DNA from 4 places in the Oceanicoccus sp. KOV_DT_Chl genome. Region 1 is predicted to be linked to each of the others. Evidence: predicted binding sites of a transcription regulator. Region 1 holds the regulator's gene; each other region holds the start of a gene.
The links. Region 1 encodes PhoB, which activates phosphate uptake and scavenging genes when phosphate is short. Its sites were predicted from a motif close to TGTCATAAANNTGTAACA; they were not measured.
Positions count from the first base shown of each region.

Region 1 (4,156 bases):
TCTTTACGGTTTCGTAGGAAGGCAGTCGAATCACCGTTTTGCTGCGGTCGAGTTTATTTTTTCGCGCGCTGAGCGGGTCGATGATGGTCACGGTTTGAATATCGCTATTCTTATCGCTTGCTTTATCTTCAATGGCGCAATCTTTACTGCCGCCGGAGTCACTAACTTCGTAAGGGTTGAGATGTTTTTCTACCTTCCCCGGACTATCAATTTGGGTTGAATCAATCACCGTCCAGCCAGCAGGAATACCCTTGCGGACGAAGGCGCTGCCCCGAATATCGCGTATTTGCCCAATCGGCTCACCGGCAGCCAAGCGATGAGCTGCTTCGACAATAGCGCGTTCGGCGTTGCCGTAAACCAGTAAATCGGCTTTGGAGTCCATCAACACGGAGCGTTTTACTTTATCGCTCCAGTAATCGTAGTGGGCAATTCGACGCAAACTGGCTTCGATGGATCCGATAATGATGGGTACGCCTTTGTAAGCTTCTTTACAGCGCTGGGAGTAGGCAACCACGGCGCGGTCAGGTCGCTTGCCGCCTTCATCATTGGGGGAGTAAGCATCGTCGTGACGCAATTTGCGATCAGCGGTGTAGCGGTTGATCATGGAATCCATGTTGCCAGCGGCGACACCGTAAAAAAGATTGGGTTTGCCCAGCGTCATAAAGGCATCTTTCGAGCGCCAGTCCGGTTGCGCAATAATTCCTACGCGAAAGCCCTGCGCTTCCAATACGCGACCTATAACGGCCATGCCAAAGCTGGGGTGATCCACATAGGCGTCGCCGGTGACGATGATAATGTCGCAACTATCCCAGCCCAGTGTATCCATCTCTGCCCGACTCATGGGCAGAAAAGGTGCAGGGCCAAAGCACTCCGCCCAGTATTTGCGGTAGGAGAATAATTCTTGGCTAGTGGATGTTGACGATTTCATGTGTGTGGTTTGGAGATATCAGCAGGATTGAACGGCCGTCATTATACTTGAATGTAGCGGGTAAAGTATTAAAGCCAGCAGTTTTACTGGTCTATTCGTCATAAATAAGTCATTAAATAGCCACAGAATTGCGATTTTTGCTTAGCTTTGTCATATTGCTGTCATAAACTTTGGCTTTAATCATCAGCTATTGAGAGAACAGCTACAGGTATTTAAATGGAAGGTAAGACAATTCTGATCGTAGATGATGAAGCCGCCATCAGGGAAATGATACGTATGTCGCTGGAGATGGCGGGCTTTGATTGTTCGGAGGCCGGTGATATTCAGCAGGCTCACGTACAAATTATTGATAATCCACCAGACCTGGTGTTACTGGATTGGATGCTGCCGGGAGGGTCCGGGGTAGAGTTGCTGCGGCGTTTGCGTAAAGATGAAATGACCAGCCGCCTGCCTGTCATTATGCTGACAGCAAAAACCGAAGAAGATAATAAGATTCAAGGTTTGGATGTCGGCGCTGATGATTATATCACCAAGCCCTTTGCGCCAAGAGAGATGTTATCGCGGATTAAGGCAGTATTGCGTCGAGCGGGTGCTATCGAGGAGGAGGATGCCATTGAAGTTTCAGGTTTAAAATTGGACCCTTCGAGTCACCGCGTATTTATTGATCAAGCGCCGATAAGTATTGGTCCCACCGAGTTTAAATTATTAAAGTTCTTTATGACGCATCAGGAACGGGCCTATAGTCGTGGCCAGTTACTCGATCAGGTGTGGGGTGGTAATGTATACGTTGAAGAGCGTACCGTTGATGTACATATTCGCCGCTTACGCAAAGCGTTGATGACAGATAAGGCCGATTACGGCGACTTGGTACAAACGGTTAGAGGCACCGGCTACCGTTTTTCTACAGCTAGCTAAAATTGTTCTTCATTACTGTGTTTTGCCATGGCAAAACCGCCTACAATATTGTCACCCGCACACAAAGCCGCGCCTGCTAATTAGTGGCTGTTTATTGGTGAACTGAACCATGCATACTGTCGATTGGAAAATCGAATGTCGCAATTTACTATTGCTGCTTGTATTAGCTGCTTTGATTGGCTGGCCTTTCTCCCTGCTGCTCCCCGCTGTATTGCTGACCACTCTGGTTTATATAGCGTGGACTTTTTATCAATTAAGACGAATTCAGAAGTGGCTTGATCAAAGTATTGATCTGGCGCCGCCCGAAAGTACAGGGCTATGGGGCGAGGTTTTTGATGGTATTTATCAATTACAGCGACGAGCTAAAGAAGAGCATGAACGCTTAAAAGCTGCGGTAAGTTACTTACAGGACTCTTTTGCATCGTTAGAAGACGGTGCGGTGTTAATTGATACACGTGGCAATATTGAATGGAGTAATGCTGCGGCAGAAAAGTTTCTGGGCTTGCGTTTTCCTGAAGATACCAAGCAGCAGTTAGTAAATTTAATTCGTACCCCTGATTTTATTCGTTATTTTGACGGCAACGATTATGTGCAGCCGTTATTGTTAACCTCGCCGTATAACAATCATTTTAAGCTGTTAATCAATATCACTTACTTTGGTCAGGGTAGTCGCTTGCTTTTTGCCCGGGATGTCACTGAAACAGATCGCTTACAGCAAATGCGTAAAGATTTTGTCGCTAATGTCTCTCATGAATTACGTACCCCGCTAACGGTTATTAATGGTTATTTGCAGACTCTGGCCGATGCTGACGCTGAGCAGTTGTTATCAGATGATCTACGTTGGCGACGGGTGATTCAGCAAATGCTTAGCCAGTCTCAGCGAATGGAAACCTTAATCCATGATTTGATTACATTGTCCCGATTGGAGTCTGTACCTGAGGCGCAGGAACAGCCGCCAATTTTTATCCGCCCGATAATCGAGGCAATTAGAGAAGAGGTATTGGCGGCAGTCACAACTGAGCGCCATATTACAATCGAGTGTGATGATAGTCTTCAGTTACAGGGCAGCAGTGATGAAATTCATAGTGCATTTGCTAATTTAATTATGAATGCGGCCAAGTACACTCACGATGGAGGCCATATTAACGTACGCTGGTATCGAAGTCTTCAAGGTGCTTGTTTGGAGGTTGTTGATGATGGTGGTGGTATTGAGGCGCATCATTTACACCGCTTAACCGAACGCTTTTATCGGGTAGACAATAGCCGTTCGATTGAGACTGGCGGGACCGGCCTTGGTTTAGCGATTGTGAAACATATCTTGTTGCGTCATCAGGCGGAACTAAAAATATCGAGTACGGTGGGCGAGGGTAGTACTTTTTGCTGCCTGTTCCCTGAGCTGCGAGTGCTTGATTGCTCTGAATCCGCCTGATTTCGCTGTCGGTAAATACGGGCCCATCTGCTAATTGTCTTTTCGTCTCTCTCTGCGCTTGATGTTATTTTACTGAAGTCAGAAAATTTTCTTTATCGTCATATTACTGTAACAAAAGATTCTTAAAGTAGCCCCTGTAACTTAAAAGTGTCACAAACATTTTGTGTACTCGCTTATAAATAACTCTTTGGAGAGTCGGATGAAACTGTATAACCCTATAAAAAAACTAGCCTTTGCATTAGCGCTGAGTTCAGTCAGTGTCATGGGTGCCCATGCTACGGTAGACGCAGATCTACCGGATTATACTAAAGCCAGTGGCGTCTCTGGCAACCTATCAAGTGTTGGTTCTGATACGTTGGCTAACTTGATGACCTTGTGGGCTGAAAGCTACAAGCGTTTCTACCCCAATGTGAATATTCAGATTCAGGCGGCGGGTTCTTCTACTGCACCACCAGCGTTGACCGAAGGTACTTCTAATCTGGGCCCAATGAGCCGCAAGATGAAAGATAAAGAATTGGCGGCCTTTGAAGAAAAGTATGGCTATAAGCCAACAGCGGTTCCAGTAGCGATCGATGCGCTGGCGGTGTATGTGCATAAAGATAACCCTATTAAGGGGTTGGCGATGGCTGAGGTCGATGCGATTTTCTCTTCTACCTTAAAGTGTGGCGGATCTAGCAATATCAATACCTGGGGTAAAGCGGGATTGACTGACGCATGGGCTAATCGCGATATTCAGTTGTTTGGTCGCAATTCTGTGTCAGGAACCTATGGATACTTTAAGGAAAATGCGCTCTGTAAAGGTGATTTCAAAAACACTGTGAATGAGCAGCCAGGCTCAGCATCAGTGGTGCAGTCGGTAGCTACTTCGATTAATGGTATCGGTT
Region 1 is NZ_FQLF01000007.1:77,242-81,397, reverse strand. It holds gene UNITIG_RS21595 (YgiQ family radical SAM protein) at 1-928, opposite strand, end outside; gene phoB (phosphate regulon transcriptional regulator PhoB) at 1,145-1,843, shown strand; gene phoR (phosphate regulon sensor histidine kinase PhoR) at 1,953-3,272, shown strand; gene UNITIG_RS21580 (PstS family phosphate ABC transporter substrate-binding protein) at 3,472-4,156, shown strand, end outside.

Region 2 (4,156 bases), on a different contig from region 1:
GCCATCAATTCCAGTAAAAAATGTTCACTCAATTCCGGCGCATTTAAACACGCTAATACTTGACCACCATGAGGCAATAACGCCGGTAATCGCCGTAACACCTTGGCATAATCCGTGTCAGCAATAAAACTGCCCTTTTGTCGCGACGGTGGGTCAATGATAACTATATCGTATGGCCCTTTACTGGTAATTTTTTTCCACGAACGAAAAATATCGTAGGGCAAAAACTCAATATCACGACGTAATTGTTGTTCATGTCCATTTAGGCGGTGATTATGGCGGCCAACATTTAATGCCGCCCGACTCATATCAGCATTAACGACTGTTTTAGCACCGCCCGCGATTGCGGCAACAGAAAATGAACAGGTATAGGAAAACAGATTAAGTACCTTCATCCCCTGACTACGCTGCTTTAGCCATTCGCGGCCTGGTGCCATATCCAAAAAGAAGCCTATATTTTGTTTACCACCCAAGGTTAACTCGAACGTCATGCCTTGCTCTACTGCTAACGCTTTGATTGAGTGGCCACCTTGCTCGTCTGTATCTGGTTCGCCCACAGACACTCAAAAGGCGCGCCACGAATGTAACGCCGCTGCACCAGCGCACAATCGACCTGTCCTTTAACAAGCTCGAGCTGCTTTATAAAATCAGCCCATAGAGTTGCGTCCGGTTGTTGGTATAAGGTCAGGAGCAATACCGGAGAAAACCAATCAACATTAATAAATTCAAGACCTTCATAATACTGACCGCGACCATGAAACAAGCGACGGGCATCTGTTATTGTTAGTGATAAGCCCGTTTGAATAGCTTCAAGAACCTGTTTCATGAAACAAGCTCCGGTACCGCTTTTGCCCCATAACCGACAGGATAAATTATGGAATCATGATACCCCGTGATGACTGTACGATAGCCAGACAAGGCCTCATCCAGTTCGGGGTCATTACTGTCCACCAGCAAGGGCCGGCCTGACAGACCAGTGATTTTGGTTTTAGTCGCAACGATAATCAAATTATCCAAGCCCACCATCCTGATCACTGCCGGACTTAATTGTTGGTTGCCACGACCTAAAATATGTCCCTGCCCCCCAATGGCAGTAATTATTATTTTTGTTTTGCCAGGATGCCGCTCAACCAATGCGATCAGCCCTTTTTCATCCAGATCATGACCCAATACCTGCCCCCCTTTAATGGCATCAAAACCCAGTAATGTATTGGGCACCCCTAACTCTTCCATTATTCCCTGAGGGGTTGTGCCCGGGCCTATAAGATACAAATAATCAGCGCCCATGGATTCAACAATATCCGCGCCGATATCCTGTACCACCAATGCTTCAACTTCGCGGCCTGAGGATTTCACCTGCTGTAAAAACTGCCCTTCCCGCGGCACTAATAATTCACCATAAAATCTAGAACGAACCACACCCTGCCGAAAAGCCTGCTCATCGATATCGCGCACCTCTGCCAAACCAATATCGACTAATCCCCCCTCCAGCATTCGCAACATAATTTCACCCGCACCTTGTGGGGAAATAGCATAGACAGCTGAATGCATTTTTACTCCACAGGGGATGCCTAAGACGGGGAAGTCGCTACCCAGCACCTGAAATACATCACGGGCAGTACCGTCTCCACCGGCAAAAACAATAATATCAACCCCCTCCTCAAGCAGCCTGCTAACCGCATGTTGAGTATCAGCTGCGGTACTATGCCGCCCCTTAAGTAAATGCTCGGACTGGCCAACCAATTGATAATTCAACCCAGCCATTTTGGCGGAGGTTTCACCCATATCATCGGCAAAACAAAACACCATCAAGGGCTGCCCAACCAGCATGCGCAACGCCTCCGCAGTCCGTTGCATTGCCCGACACTCGGCACCTCGGCGTTCAGCCTCAGCCACTATGTCGTCACCATCACTACCTTTGAGAGCAAGCGGACCACCAATGCCAGCTAAAGGATTAACCACCAAACCTAAATTAAACATCTAACCTCTGTACTTAGCTGCGTTCAAATAAGTAAAAAATTAACTAAAAAAATAGTAAATAAACTCGCTTTTATCTGTGTAATAGCACATAGGCTGCCACAAAAGTGTCACATATACTTCGTAACATAAGCATAATAAAGGAGGCCGAATGACTATTTCATATCTGACCAATACTGCAAGCAACAATAATGCTGATGATTCAATAACAGAATCTATTTTTCAATGCGCACTAATTGATGATGACGGGCGTGAAATTTTTATCACTGAACAAATGATTCAAAATGCGTGTCAGGCACTCGAAGCTGAAGCGCTTTCATTCTATCAACACAAAACCCAGAGCCGTTAGCGCATCCCGCAATGCCGGTACTAATTTGCCAGTATGGTTAATCTGATACTGACTGATTTCTCGCCTTACAGGATAGTGCTTTCGCAACTGATCAAAAATCGACCCTCGATCGCTATCAGCACCATGTAATATGCTGCCACGCAGCCGCTGATCGTCTAACCCCACATCATAACAAGCCAGTACGGCCTCTATTAAACCTTCATCTAGTAGGTGAGTTTTCTGCAAATGTAATGACAACAACTGGCCTTGATCATGGGATGAATCACACGCTAACACCCCTAAAAATTCACAACACGCCTGATATAACATCTCGCAACCTGCTAACTTACCATCCAGGCTATAACCAGCAATATGCGGCGTTGCAATATCCACTCGCTTCATCAACTCAATATCAATATCAGGCTCCGGCTCCCACACATCGAGCACCACACACAAATCATCACGCTGTTCCAACAATTGTTTTAAAGCCTGATTATCGATAACTGCACCGCGGCCCGCATTAATTAAAACAGTACCGGACTGTAAAGACGCCAATTTTTCTTTATCAAGTAAATGATAACTTGGAAAGTCACCCGTTGTAGTCAGTGGCGTATGCAAACAAATCACATCCGCAGCCAACACAGTTTCAAGATCAGTCATCACGGGATAACGATCCTGTTCAATCAAAGGGTCGTAGCCATAACACTTTATACCCAGCCGTGATAATCGTTGATAAACACGGCTACCAACATTTCCCATTCCCACGATACCTACTGTAGCGCCTCGCAGCAGACTCCCAATAACGCCATCTAACCGGCACAGGGAGCTGATCACATAATCTGCAACTGAGTCCGCATTACTACCCGGCGCGCTGACCCAATGAATGCCATGATCATCAAGGTAAGTGGTATCCAGATGATCTACCCCTATAGTTGCGGTGCCGACGAAACGTACGCCTGTGCCGGCCAGTAATGAGGCGGCAACTGGTGTAACTGAACGCACCAATAATACATCAACATCTTGCAGCTGATCACTCGTTAAAGCCCTCCCATTAACCGTTTTCACTGACCCTAAGCCAGAGAAACGTTCAATAACATTAGGAATATTTTCATCAGCAACAATGCGTATTTCATTCATGCTTATTGCCACCAATAACAACGTGATAACTGTGATTTAAATCTTTTTTCCAAACTATAATCAGCAAAAAAATTATTGACATGACTAACTGGCGGCGGCGACCACTCCAGCATAGTGGTATCAAAATCGAGCAAGTGAGGTATCGCCGTCTCCAAACGAACCAAGGCTTGCGCCATACTAATTTGCTGACGATAGTGCTGTAACTTTAAAGCAATGCTTTTCGCACCTCGCAAACCGCATTGTGCGACAGCATCCAAGTCATTAAACAAATTTTCTATACTCCCAAATTGCCTCAAAAGATTCGCTGCAGTTTTTTTCCCAATGCCAGGGACACCGGGTATATCGTCAACGCTATCACCAAGTAATGCCAAATAATCTAACAACTGATCCGGCCTAACTAAGAAGTGCTCATATAATTGCTGCTGATAGTTTTTTTTATCTGCGGCAAAATCCCAAAGGCAATCGTGCTCATTTAATAACAACTGCCCCAAATCTTTATCCCGGCTTACTATAGAGATAGCTTGCTGCCGCTGCTGAGCCTGTGTGGCTAACGTAGCGATAATATCATCGGCTTCGTAGCGAGCATCAGCTAAAGAAGTAATCCCCAGCGCTTCGGTAAAAGCTTTACATGCCTGTAATTGAAATGCCAAAGTATCGTCAGGTAAAGCTCGACTCACTTTATAGTCAGGGTAGATATCATTTCGAAAGCAACTA
Region 2 is NZ_FQLF01000004.1:112,592-116,747, reverse strand. It holds gene UNITIG_RS16025 (class I SAM-dependent methyltransferase) at 1-557, opposite strand, end outside; gene UNITIG_RS25140 (class I SAM-dependent methyltransferase) at 506-826, opposite strand; gene UNITIG_RS16020 (ATP-NAD kinase family protein) at 823-1,980, opposite strand; gene UNITIG_RS16015 (PA1571 family protein) at 2,129-2,326, shown strand; gene UNITIG_RS16010 (4-phosphoerythronate dehydrogenase) at 2,294-3,442, opposite strand; gene UNITIG_RS16005 (5'-3' exonuclease H3TH domain-containing protein) at 3,445-4,156, opposite strand, start outside.
Region 2: the regulator PhoB is predicted to act here: its motif matches at 2,075-2,092, upstream of UNITIG_RS16015 (PA1571 family protein).

Region 3 (4,156 bases), on a different contig from region 1:
TAGACAATTAAACCTAATTGGCAGACACAAAAAAGGCGGCTTACGCCGCCCTGCACCTACGAGGATAGGTAAAAAACAAATGCTTAGTGCACCAGTCTGGGAGTCACTTGATAAACCGTAGTGGTACCACTGACTTCATTACCCACTAACAGTAAAGGCATACCATTCGGGCTTTGTTCCGCAGGCACAAAACTAAAGCCTTCCGGCCCCAAGTCACCCGCATCAACACCCTCACCGGGCTCAACATCAAAGTTGCGGTTAGTGATGTACTGTAGGAATTGGGCATCCGCAGGCACTGAAATGTCATAGACCATAATGCCGCCCACCCGCTCCAGACCAATAAAAGCATAGGTTTTACCCAGCACTTTACCCACCACAATGGCTTCCGGTTCCGGCCCTTTATCATCACTACGGCCATCACCATCATTTTCTTCATTGTCATTATTGAAATTATCACCCAGTTGCGCTGACGTAATGACTTCGAAATCATTGCCACTATCAAATACCACCTTACCTTCGGTATCCCAAATAGTGAATGAACGAGCACCGTAGCTGTAAATTGCTTCGTTCAGACCATCATTATTAGCATCACCCAACGTTGATGTCGTTTTTAAGCGACCTAAATTTTCTGATTCCACTAAATCCGGATCAGAAAAAACTGCAGGATCCAGTTCCAGATCTTTCACTCGCAACTCTTCACTGAATGCCAGGCAGCCATCATCTTCATCATAATCCTGACCGCCAGCAGCCAAACAGCTAGCTTCATCCTCCGCATCAAACCAGTAATCTCTGGCGTCACCTTCATTAGCAGTCACTATGTAGGTTTTGCCTTTGATGCTAACGGTATCAATCGAGTCCGGTTGATACATACCCAATACTGGCCAAGGGGCGATGTTGATGGCGTCATCTTTATTACTGGCATCCATCCCATTAACTAATAAAGAGTGGTCTTTGGTTCCCAGTGGCAGCAGTGTTTTTACCTTGGCACGACGTACATCAACCACAGCAATAGCATTATTTTCCTGCAAGGACACATAAGCTGTTTTACCGTCATCGCTGACACTAATGTATTCAGGTTCCAAATCCTGCGCAGCATTAGCGCCCGGCCCAAAAATACGAATACCCTGCGCACGCAATTCATCTTCCTTGCCAATATAAGCTGAAAAGTCTGCCGTCTTAACTGTCGCTTTGCTGACACCGCGACGTAAATTAATCACGCTGATAGACCCTTCAGGATCATTTTTATAATCGCTACTGGGCTCACCTTCATTCGCTACCAGTACATACTTGCCATCCGGTGAAAATGTCACCATGTCAGGTAAAGCGCCAACGGTTACGCTATTCAGTAAACTTAAATCCGAAGCATTATAAAAAGCGACGACACCATTGTTCTGCTTGTTTTCCGCCTGAATCGCGACAGCAACAATCCCGTTGTGCGCGCTCACACTATTAGCCCCACCGCCGAGAGCAGTCGCATCAATCGTACCAATCAACACCGGTGCGGTCGGGTCGCTCATCCCTAATACATCAACGGTAGATGCATTGGCATTAACCACAAAAGCACGCTGGCTCACAGCATCGTAAGTCACTATTTCTGCAGCACTCTGGGCAAACACACCCGACTGGTAGCGACCAATCTCTTGCAATTCAATCGTGGTGTTTTTACAACTGGTAAAGCCAAAAGCAATTGGCAACGCCGCCAACGCAAATGCCAGGGGTTTTAATGGAAGGGAATAGGAAGCCATGGTTTTTCTCCGAAGTTATGCTGTCGGCACAAAATACTGACTTCGTGTTACGAAACGATGGCAACTAGATGACAATTTGCTTGTTGATACGTCTTAAATTGGCGAGGATTAGTCATCGGCAGCAAAAATAAACTGGCGACTAAGCAATGTCCACGCCCAGGGACCGGACTGTACAGCAACGCGATCTGGCACCACGCCAAAATCCCAACTGGGATGACCGCAGTAACGGCAAGGTGGTAAATCCATCGCGGCAATTTTAAAAAAATGCCTGGTTAAATCCTCGGCATCGTAGTAGACATCATTTAACTCGGCGTTAAATAAATACTGCCCCTGACATTGATTACAGGATTCAATACGCAAACGATCAGCACCACATAAATTGGCGCCGCGTTCAGCGAGCAGGGCAAAATTAAATTCCAGCTTTTCCAACCTTAATCTTCTGGATAAAAACGGCTGATAGTTTCGATAACACAGGCAGGACGATCACCGCCTTCAATCTCTACAGTGACGCGCACCACGGCCTGAAAGCCACCCTTCACTTCCTCGACACTAAGCATTTCACCGCCACCGCGAACTCGCGAACCGACTGGCACCGGTGCTGGGAAACGCACTTTATCGCAGCCATAATTCACACCCATTTTCATTTCCTGCACTTCCATAATCTGCGGCAGAAATAAATTCACCAGCGATAAACTTAAATAGCCGTGTGCAATACACTTGCCAAACGGGCCATCTTTCGCTTTCACTGGATCAACATGAATCCATTGATGGTCACCTGTTGCATCAGCAAATAAATTAATCCGGTCCTGCTCTATCGTCAGCCAATCGCTATAGCCTAAATGTTTACCAACGGCTGCGGGTAATTCATGGGGGGTTTTAAAAATAGTAGTCATGGTGATTCCTTGTTATTCGGCAGCCAAACCAATGGCCTCACAGGTGCGCAACTATAGCAGCTTCACCCCTTGGGATTGAACCGGTTCCTACCATTTTGTAATCCTTTAAGCCCGCAATAACCGTTATAGTCAGCGCCATAAAATTCAATCACTGCTGAGGTTTATTATGCGCGCTGCCATTCTGGAACAGGCCAACCAGCCAATCAAAATTTATGATGACGTAGAAATTATCGAACCCCGCGTTGGCGAGGTACGGTCAATGTTAAATACTGTGGCCTGTGCCATTCCGACCTGGGATTTGTTGATGGCAAGATGCCGCTAGGTGGCCAGATTATTTTGGCCATGAGGCGTCCGGCATCGTCGAATCCATTGGTCCCGGCGTCACCAATCTGCAACCCGGCGACCACGTTGTACTCACCCCCGCACCTCCCTGTGGAGAGTGTTATTACTGCCAGCGCAATGAACACAGCCTGTGCGTCAACGCCATGAGCATCATGACTAATACCCTGCCCGATGGTATCAGCGGATTATCACGCAGTGGGGAAGCCGTATTGCGAGGCTGTGGCGTAGGTGGCCTGGCTGAATATGTGGTCACGCCCTCTACCGGGGCGATTAAAATTGATAAAGACATTCCACTGGATGTGGTCTGTGTGATTGGCTGTGCACTGCAAACCGGCGTCGGCGCGGTGCTTAACACCGCCAAAGTAGAAGCCGGTGCCACTGTGGTCATTATGGGTTTGGGTGGTGTCGGTATGGCCACGGTACAAGGCGCCAGAATTGCCGGTGCCAGCACCATCATTGTGTCCGACCCGGTCGCTGCCCGCCGCGAGGCCGCGAAAGAATTTGGTGCCACCCATGTGGTAGACCCCACCACTGAAGACCTCGCAGCGGTCTGCCTGGAACTGACTAACGGTATTGGTCTGGATTACGCCTTTGAAACGCCGGGAAAGCTATCTTAATTGAGCAAGGTATTGCTCTTACCCGCATGGGCGGCACCACCGTGTGCGTCGGCGCACCGGCGTTAGAAGAAGGGATTAGCCTGCCCAATGTGGTGTTATTTGCCGCTACCGAGAAAAAACTCTGCGGCTGCCTGCTGGGCTCCAGCAACTCCATTTACGAAATTCCCCGCCTGATTCGCTTGTGGCGTCAGGGGTTATTAAGCATGGAAGAGATGATCACTTCGCGCCGCCCCCTGAGTGAAATCAATGAAGGGTTTGATGATTTGGCTAATAGCCGTGGCATCCGCACCGTGATAGAAATTTAAATAAAGCGTGGCTGGGGATACTCTCATCAACCGGAACCCAACTCTCATTGAGACTACTACTATTGAGAATAGCCCCAGCCACACCCTAGCAGATCGCAGCCGTAGCGCCCGATCATCACAGTAAAACGCTTAATTAAACAATTACACCTTCAGATTCCAGAATTCGGTTGTTACACTTATTCTAACGCTTTAATCTACCTGCCTTTTTATTCAAGCAATTAATCGCTTAATACAGTCTTGGAAATTCATGATTC
Region 3 is NZ_FQLF01000005.1:420,287-424,442, forward strand. It holds gene UNITIG_RS19320 (choice-of-anchor I family protein) at 84-1,745, opposite strand; gene UNITIG_RS19325 (hypothetical protein) at 1,854-2,174, opposite strand; gene UNITIG_RS19330 (MaoC family dehydratase) at 2,177-2,638, opposite strand; gene UNITIG_RS23755 (hypothetical protein) at 2,805-2,960, shown strand; gene UNITIG_RS23760 (zinc-binding dehydrogenase) at 3,007-3,597, shown strand; gene UNITIG_RS23765 (hypothetical protein) at 3,624-3,902, shown strand; gene UNITIG_RS19340 (MFS transporter) at 4,150-4,156, shown strand, end outside.
Region 3: the regulator PhoB is predicted to act here: its motif matches at 1,802-1,819, upstream of UNITIG_RS19320 (choice-of-anchor I family protein).

Region 4 (4,156 bases), on a different contig from region 1:
GCTTATACACAGTTTTTGGCATCGCTACCTTCCATGGTAAGGTCAGCGTTTGCCAATCACTTTCACTAATAGTATCGGGCTGTTTACAGTGAGGGCATAAAGTTCTCACTAAACGCTGCGCCATTACCCCCAGCACTGTGGCTTTGAGTAAATAGGATGGAACACCTAATTCTAACAACCGCGTTATGGCGCTAGGTGAATCATTGGTGTGCAAGGTGGATAACACCAGATGACCTGTGAGCGCAGCCTGAATGGCCATCTCTGCTGTTTCCAAATCACGAATCTCGCCGATCATAATAATATCCGGGTCCTGTCGCATCAGCGCGCGCACACCACTGGCAAAATCCAGGTCGATATTATGTTGTACCTGCATTTGATTAAAACTGTCTTCCATCATTTCAATCGGGTCTTCGATGGTGCAAACATTGACTTCGGTGGTGGCCAATTGTTTTAAGCTGGAATACAAGGTGGTGGTTTTCCCTGAACCGGTTGGCCCGGTCACCAACACAATACCGTGTGGTTTTTCGATCATATTTTGCCAGCGACTATAGTCTTCGTTAGCCAAACCCAATTGTTCGAAACTGCGCAATAGCACGTCGGGGTCAAAAATCCGCATCACTAATTTTTCACCGAAGGCTGTAGGCATGGTGGACAAACGCAATTCGATTTCATTGCCTTCCGGGCTGACGGTTTTTAAACGGCCATCCTGTGGTCGGCGTTTTTCCGCCACATTTAACCGACCTAAAATTTTTAGCCGACTGGTTATTGCCACTGCCACCTGAGCGGGAAATTCATTAACGTTGTACAGCACGCCATCAATACGAAAACGCACATTACCCACTTCACGACGCGGTTCAATATGAATATCACTGGCCCGCTGATCAAAAGCGTATTGTAAAATCCAATCCACAATATTAACGATGTGCTGATCATTGGCATCGGGTCCTTCATATCCCCCAGTTCTAACAACTGCTCAAAGTTCGCCACTCCCGCTGTTGCCTGACCACTGGCTCCAGAGGCACCGCGCACGGATTTAGCCAGCGAATAAAATTCGACGGTATAACGCTGCAAGTCAGCGGGGTCGATCAACACCCGTTTAATGGGGCGCCGCAGAACATGTTCAAGATTACTTTGCCAGCTATCCAGATATGGTTCAGCGCTGGCGATGGTCACCTCATCTACAGAAACTTGCACCGCCAGAATGTTATGCCGCTTGGCAAACTCAAAAGACATCACTTCTGTGATTGCAGGCACATTGACCTTGAGGGGATCGAGATGGAACAGCGCTTGTCCACTCTGCTCAGACAGCCACTGCATCAGCACATCTATATCCAAGCGCGCGCCAGCACGCTTAATATCGGGCAAACTCTTCTCAGCGATATACGTCAGAGGATGCTGCATGGCCTCTTCCTTGCTGCGTGAGCTGTTCAGTAGCTGGGCGTGATCGGCGCTGCTAACACGCTGGTCTTTGAGCAAATCATCCATCAAATTGCGCAAATCCAATGTGCGCCCCGCCCTGCTAACTACTGCTGTACTTGTTTCCACCTGAGCTCCCGAATTGACGACACTGGTCATCTTTTATTCACTATTTACTGGTTGAGTGTAGCATTATCGGTGGTAAGTATGGCCTAGTCTCAAGCTCTTGCCAGCCGCCTACCGCCTGACTTTACTGTCTATATATCGCTCAGTAACGCTGCTACCCTGAAGCAAATGCCCAAACCATGAACACGCTTTCGATATTTGGCCCTAACTCTGAGGGAATCCAAACTAGCCTCAGCTTTGCTAACCCCCTATACTGCGCCCCCATTATCGTTACAGATTTATGACAGGAGCACCCCAATGGCAGGCAACCCCTTTAGCAATCTGTTTGGCCAATCCCCGATTCGCCCCATTCAAGAACATATGGCAAAAGCTCAAGAGTGTGCGGCACTGCTGCCGACATACTTTGAAGCGGTTCTCGCTGACGATTGGCCCAAGGCGAAAGAGTGCCAAAAAAATATCCGTAAACTGGAGCATGAGGCAGACAAGTTAAAGAAAAACATTCGCCTCAACATGCCCAAAAATTTATTTATGCCGATGCCGCGTTCCGATCTACTCGAACTCGTATCCATGCAAGACAAAGTGGCCAACTGCACCAAGGATATTGCCGGCATCATGCTGGGCCGCAAAATGGTTATTCCAGAGGGTATCGCACCGTTAATGATGGAGTATGTTCACGTGGCAGTCGCTACGTCAGCCCAAGCACTCAAGGCCACTCAAGAGTTGGATGAGCTACTGGAAACCGGTTTTCGGGGTCGCGAAATTCAGGTAGTAGAAGAATTAATTAAAGAGCTGGACAACCTGGAAAACCAAAACGACAAGCTGCAAGTCAAAGTCCGGGCACAATTATTCAACCTGGAAAAAAACCTGCCTCCTGTTGATGTGATGTTTCTCTACAAGATCATCGATTGGGTTGGAGAATTAGCAGATCGCGCGCAACAAATCGGCTCGCGCCTACAGCGCTTAATCGCCAGCTAACTTCTTAATTTAATTTAGAGAATACTCACTATGTCTATTATTGCCGAGCACGGCCAAACACTATTAATTCTGGCCTGTTTATTTGGCTTTTTTATGGCCTGGGGCGTCGGCGCTAACGATGTCGCTAATGCAATGGGAACCTCGGTTGGTTCTAAAGCACTGACGATCAAACAAGCTATTTTAATTGCGATGGTGTTTGAATTTGCAGGCGCTTATCTAGCTGGTGGAGAAGTCACCGCCACCATTCGCAAAGGTATTTTAGACCCTGCCGCACTCGACGGGACGCCGGAGCTGCTGGTCTACGGCATGATGGCCGCACTGTTAGCGGCTGGCACATGGTTATTAATTGCCAGCATGATGGGTTGGCCGGTCTCTACCACGCACTCCATCGTTGGTGCACTAGTGGGCTTTGCCGCCGTTGGAATTGGTGTGGACGCAGTGAACTGGGGCAAAGTCGGAACGATTGTCGCTAGCTGGGTAGTCTCTCCAGTACTTGCTGGCACCATATCCTACGGCCTCTTTATGAGCGTGCAAAAACTGATCCTCAACACCGAAAAACCCTTTCAAAATGCCAAAAAATATGTCCCTCTTTATATGTTTGCTGTCGGCTTTATGATTGCCATGGTCACCCTGCTAAAAGGCTTAAAACATTTAGGGATAGAACTGGAATTAGGCTTGGGTAGCAAATTTACCAATGCTCTACCGGTTGCCGCTGCTGTTGGTATTTTCGTCGCACTAATTGGCAAACAGTTTCTTAACCGGGTACAGGAAGAGGCCATTCCTGCAACCGGAAATCGCTTTGATAACGTCGAAAAAATCTTTGCCATCCTGATGATATTTACTGCCTGCGCGATGGCTTTTGCCCACGGCTCCAATGACGTCGCTAACGCCGTAGGCCCATTGGCCGCCATCGTCAGCGTTATTCAAAGTGGTGGTGAAATTGCCAGCAAATCCCCATTACCCGGCTGGATATTATTACTGGGCGGTGGCGGTATCGTTTTAGGTTTAGCGACCTATGGCGTGAAAGTCATGGCCACCATCGGCAAAAAAATCACTGAGCTCACCCCCAGCCGTGGCTTTGCTGCAGAACTGGGGGCAGCGTCCACTGTCGTTTTGGCATCAGCTACCGGCCTGCCTATTTCCACCACTCACACCTTAGTTGGCGCGGTACTAGGTGTGGGTTTAGCCCGTGGTATTGGCGCGCTGAACTTACAAGTCATTGGTACTATCTTTATGTCGTGGATAGTCACTCTACCAGCCGGTGCTGGCCTGGCGATCATCTTCTTCTTCCTGTTTAAAGGTATATTTGGCTAAGTTCGATACGCCAGACTGCTGGCAACAGTGATCTGGCGTATCTACCCCGACGCTTTATTTTTTACAGCCAAACTGCACCATGCATTTATTGCCAACGAAAGTTAAATAGTTAACACTCTCCCGGTAAACGCTAAATACTCACAACCACGGTTACCGACATGTCACAACCGATACCCTCCCTCTTAACTATGATGCACGAACTACTGAGTGAGATTTCAGTCAGTTCTACTTCGGCCCAATGGGATACTGGCAATCGCAGAGTTATTGATAAGTTGGCAGGCTGGCTCAACAGCTTAGGGTTTCAATGCGAAATCATCCCGCTGAC
Region 4 is NZ_FQLF01000002.1:1,598,106-1,602,261, forward strand. It holds partial or broken gene UNITIG_RS11230 (GspE/PulE family protein) at 1-1,485, opposite strand, end outside; gene UNITIG_RS11235 (TIGR00153 family protein) at 1,840-2,517, shown strand; gene UNITIG_RS11240 (inorganic phosphate transporter) at 2,548-3,831, shown strand; gene argE (acetylornithine deacetylase) at 3,990-4,156, shown strand, end outside.
Region 4: the regulator PhoB is predicted to act here: its motif matches at 1,811-1,828, upstream of UNITIG_RS11235 (TIGR00153 family protein).